2 regions of the Nonomuraea sp. NPDC004354 genome follow, and region 1 is predicted to be linked to the other one. Evidence: riboswitches for the same ligand, from Rfam matches in the RefSeq annotation. Region 1 holds a riboswitch; the other holds the start of a gene.
The links. Region 1 has a riboswitch for S-adenosylmethionine ahead of thrC (threonine synthase). Riboswitches for the same ligand answer to the same signal wherever they lie in the genome.

Region 1 (2,190 bases):
GCCGCGCGGAACGCGTCGAGGGACGGCCTGATCACGGCCGTGGGCGTGGCGTCGTCCGCGATCGCGTCGAGCGTCTTGAGCCCGTCACCGGTGTTGAGCACCACGGTGGTCAGCGCGGGGTCGAGCTGACCCGTCTCGACGAGCTTCTTCAGCACGCCCACCGTCACGCCGCCCGCGGTCTCGGCGAAGACGCCCTCCGTGGAGGCCAGCAGCTTGATGGCCGACACCACCTCGGCGTCGGTGACGTCCTCGACGGCCCCGCCGGTACGGCGCGCGATGTCGAGCACGTACGGCCCGTCGGCCGGGTTGCCGATGGCCAGCGACTTGGCGATGGTGTCCGGCTTGACCGGCTGGACCACGTCGTGGCCCGCCTTGAAGGCCGTGGACACCGGCGAGCAGCCGAGCGCCTGGGCCCCGAAGATCTTGTAAGGGGTGTCCTCGACCAGGCCGAGCGCGATCAGCTCCTTGAAGCCCTTGTCGATCTTGGTGAGCTGCGACCCGGAGGCCACCGGGATGACGATCTGGTCGGGCAGCCGCCACCCGAGCTGCTCGGCGATCTCGTAGGCCAGGGTCTTGGAGCCCTCGGCGTAGTAGGGCCGCAGGTTGACGTTGACGAAGCCCCACTTGTCGCCGAGCGGGTCGCCGATGAGCTCGGAGCAGAAGCGGTTGACCTCGTCGTAGGTGCCCTGGATGCCGACCAGCTTGCCGCCGAAGACCCGGGCCATGGCGATCTTCGCCTGCTCCAGGTCCGCGGGGATGAAGACGCACGCCTCGAACCCCGCCCTGGCGGCGGCCGCGGTCACCGCGCCCGCCAGGTTGCCGGTGGAGGAGCACGACAGCGTGTGGAAGCCGAAGTTGCGCGCCGCCTCGACGGCGATGGCGACCACCCGGTCCTTGAAGGAGTGGGTGGGGTTGCCCGAGTCGTCCTTCACGTACAGGTCGCGCAGGCCCAGGACCTTGCCGAGGTTGGTGGCCTGGACGAGCTTCGTCCAGCCGGGGTTCATGTTCTGCTTGCCGGCCACGTCGACGGGGACCGGCAGCAGCGAGCGGTAGCGCCAGATGTTCGCGGGTCCTGCCTCGATGTCGGCGCGGGAGACCGACCCGAAGGAGTAGGCCACCTCGAGCGGGCCGAAACACTCCAGACACGCGAAGCTGGGGCCGAGGTCGTAGCGTGCGCCGCACTCGCGGCAGGACAGAGCGACAGCAGGACCGAAGTCAAGCGACATGAAGCGAGGCCTTCCCTCATCTTCGTCTGCGACCACCTTGGCCACAGACCGGAATTGGCACCTGTCCCGGCCGGCCTCGTCACTTCACGAGCTCAGTCCGGGAGGGTTGCCGGGGCTTCGCAGGGCCGGTCCCTCCACCCCTCTGGATGAGCAATATGGAGTTATGCGAATCACCATACCCGGCCATGCTCACGACATGACCGACCGTCTCACTAACTGAGACGATACGTATCACCCAGCGCGGCCTGGACGTACTTGCGCGCCTGGTGGATCCGCGACTTGGCGGTGCCGAGCGGGATGCCGAGCTGCTCGGCCACCTCGTTGTAGTCGAGCTGGACGATGTCGCGCAGCACCAGCGCCTGGGCCAGGTCGGGCTTGTCGGCCTCCAGCGCCTCCATGGCGTCGAGCAGGTCGAGCCGCGAACCCGCGATGACGCTCACCCGGCGCACGTCGGGCTTCTGGACGGGCAGTTCGTCCGAGGTCTGCTCGGCGGCCCTGCGCTTCAGCGACCGATAGGTGGTGCGCGCGCAGTTGGCCGTCACGATGTGCAGCCAGGTGCTGAACCTGGCCCTGCCCTCGAAACGCCCGATGTTGCGGGCCACCGCGAGCAGGGTGTCCTGGCACGCCTCCTCGGCGTCCTGGTGGTAGGGCAGGATGCGGGCGCAGTGGCGCAGCACGTCGGGCTCGATCCGCTTCAGGAGCTCGCCAAGCGCGCGATGGTCGCCGCCCGCGGCGGAACGGGCCAGTTCCTCGGTTAGCTCATCTAGGGCCATAGCGAGATCCTATGTTCGGGGTCATGGTGGATGTTGTGAACAGCGTTCTTGTGGCTTCCAACCGTGGGCCTGTCTCCTTCACCCTCTCCGACGACGGCGAGCTGACCATGAAGCGTGGCGGCGGCGGCCTGGTGTCGGGGCTTTCCGGAGCCGTCAGGGACGAGGGCGTGCTCTGGGTGTGCGCCGCGCTG
Region 2 (2,190 bases), on a different contig from region 1:
GGCCCCCACAGCGACAGCTCGCGCACACCCTCGACCGCGGCCAGGCCCGCACGCAGCCGGGCGATCAGCCGCTCCTCCTCGCGCACCAGCGGCGTCCAGCCCGTCGCGGTGAGGGCGTCGCACGCCGCGGCCAGCGCGATCGCGCCCAGCACGTTCGGCGTGCCCGCCTCGTGCCTCGGCTCGGCGTCCTCGTGCCACTCGGCGCTCCCCTCGTCGAGGGCGCTCACGGACTTCACCGCGCCGCCCCCCTTGAGGTACGGCTCGGCGTCCGACAGCCAGTCGCGCCGCCCGACCAGCACGCCCGCCCCGAACGGCGCGTAGAGCTTGTGCCCGGAGAAGGCGACGTAGTCGAGGTCGAGCGCGGTCAGGTTGAGCTTGCGGTGGGGGACGAGCTGGGCGGCGTCGACCAGGACGCGGGCGCCGTGCCGGTGGGCGACGTGCGCGAGGGCGGCGATCGGCCACAGCTCGCCCGTCACGTTGGAGGCGGCGGTCACCACCAGCAGCTTGGGGCCGTCGATCGCGGCGAGCGCGTCGTCGGCCTGCCGTACGGCCTCGCCGGGGAAGGCGGGCGGCGCGAGGCGGACGACCCGCTGCCACGGCAGGAGGGAGGCGTGGTGCTCGGTGTCGAAGACCACGACGGTGGTGCCCTCGGGCAGGCACCTGGCCAGCAGGTTGGTGGCGTCGGTGGTGTTGCGGGTGAAGACCACGGCGTCGTCGGTGCGGGCGCCGACGAAGGCGCGCACGGTGTGGCGCGCCTGCTCGTAGCGGGCGGTGGTGAGCTGGGAGGCGTAGCCCGCGCCGCGGTGGACGCTGGAGTAGGCCGGGAGCGCGGCGGTCACCGCCGCGCTGACCGGCTCCAGACACGGCGCGCTGGCGGCGTAGTCCAGGTTGGCGTAGGAGACCAGGCGGCCACCCTTGACGGGCACCTGGAGGTCCTCGCCCAGCACCTTCACCTGAACGGGGTCGACGATCGTCGCGACGGACACGGCACAGCCCTCCTGGGGTCATCGGACCCCTGGCCGTGGCGTGTCGGAGCCCGCGCTTGCCCGCCACACCTCGTGACGGACCAGGTCTTCACCCGGGGCACCCCGCCGCGGACGCGAGGGTTGCCGGCCAGCGAGCCGGGGCTTGGCGCTGGCACTCATGACCTACGCCGGAACTATAACCGACACGGACCCGCATTTCGCAAGCCGCGAACTATTGGGGCGACCGGCTCGTTGGGGATGAGAACAGCGAACCAAGGAGGTATGAGATGTTGGACTGGGTGGCAGACCCACAGATCTGGATCGGGTTCTTCACCCTGGTCGCCCTGGAGATAGTCCTGGGCATCGACAACATCATCTTCATCTCGATCCTGGCCGGGAAGCTGCCGCCCGAGCAGCGCGACAGGGCCAGGGTCCTCGGCCTGGCCGCCGCGCTCGTCTCGCGTCTGCTGCTGCTGCTCGGTCTGTCCTGGGTGGTGCGACTGACCGAGCCGCTCTTCAGCGTGCTGGGGCAGGAGATCTCGGGAAGGGATCTGATCCTCATCCTCGGCGGTCTGTTCCTGCTGGCCAAGAGCGCGCTGGAGATCGGCCACAGCATGGAGCCGCAGGAGCAGGGCGGCAAGGAGCGGAAGGTCACCTCCTTCACCTCGGTCATCCTGCAGATCATGGTGCTCGACATCGTGTTCTCGCTGGACTCGGTCATCACCGCGGTCGGCATGGTGGACGAGCTGGCCGTCATGGTCGCTGCGGTGATCGTCTCGGTGCTGGTGATGCTGTTCGCCTCCGGGCCCATCAGCAGGTTCGTGGACAAGCACCCGAGCATCAAGATGCTGGCGCTGGCGTTCCTGGTGCTGATCGGCGTCGTGCTTCTCGCCGAGGGCTTCGACCAGCACATCCCGAAGGGTTACATCTACTTCGCGATGGCCTTCTCGGTGATCGTCGAGATGCTCAACATCAGGATGCGGAGCAGGCACGCGAAAGCCGAATCTAATATGCAATAGTGCGATTTGATCCTTGGAATCCGGATTTTGTAGCTTCGCCGTACGCGGCCTACGAGGAGCTGCGGCGGGACGCGCCGGTCAGCTTCTTCGAGCCCACGGGACAGTGGCTGATCGCCAGGCACGCGGACGTCAACGCGCTGCTCAGGGATCGCCGCCTCGGCCGGTCCTACCTGCACCTGGCCACCCACGAGGAGTTCGGCCGCGAG

Region 2: linked by a shared signal. The riboswitch ahead of ACWENQ_RS09155 (aminotransferase class V-fold PLP-dependent enzyme) and the one ahead of thrC (threonine synthase) in region 1 are both predicted to bind S-adenosylmethionine.

The regions. Positions count from the first base shown of each region.
Region 1 is NZ_JBSGDV010000019.1:28,922-31,111, reverse strand. Features, by position in the region: gene thrC (threonine synthase) at 1-1,226, opposite strand, end outside; SAM riboswitch class I at 1,240-1,379, opposite strand; gene ACWENQ_RS36750 (RNA polymerase sigma factor) at 1,439-1,999, opposite strand; gene ACWENQ_RS36745 (alpha,alpha-trehalose-phosphate synthase (UDP-forming)) at 2,023-2,190, shown strand, end outside.
Region 2 is NZ_JBSGDV010000002.1:691,486-693,675, forward strand. Features, by position in the region: gene ACWENQ_RS09155 (aminotransferase class V-fold PLP-dependent enzyme) at 1-986, opposite strand, end outside; SAM riboswitch class IV at 1,034-1,149, opposite strand; gene ACWENQ_RS09160 (TerC family protein) at 1,265-1,984, shown strand; gene ACWENQ_RS09165 (cytochrome P450) at 1,984-2,190, shown strand, end outside.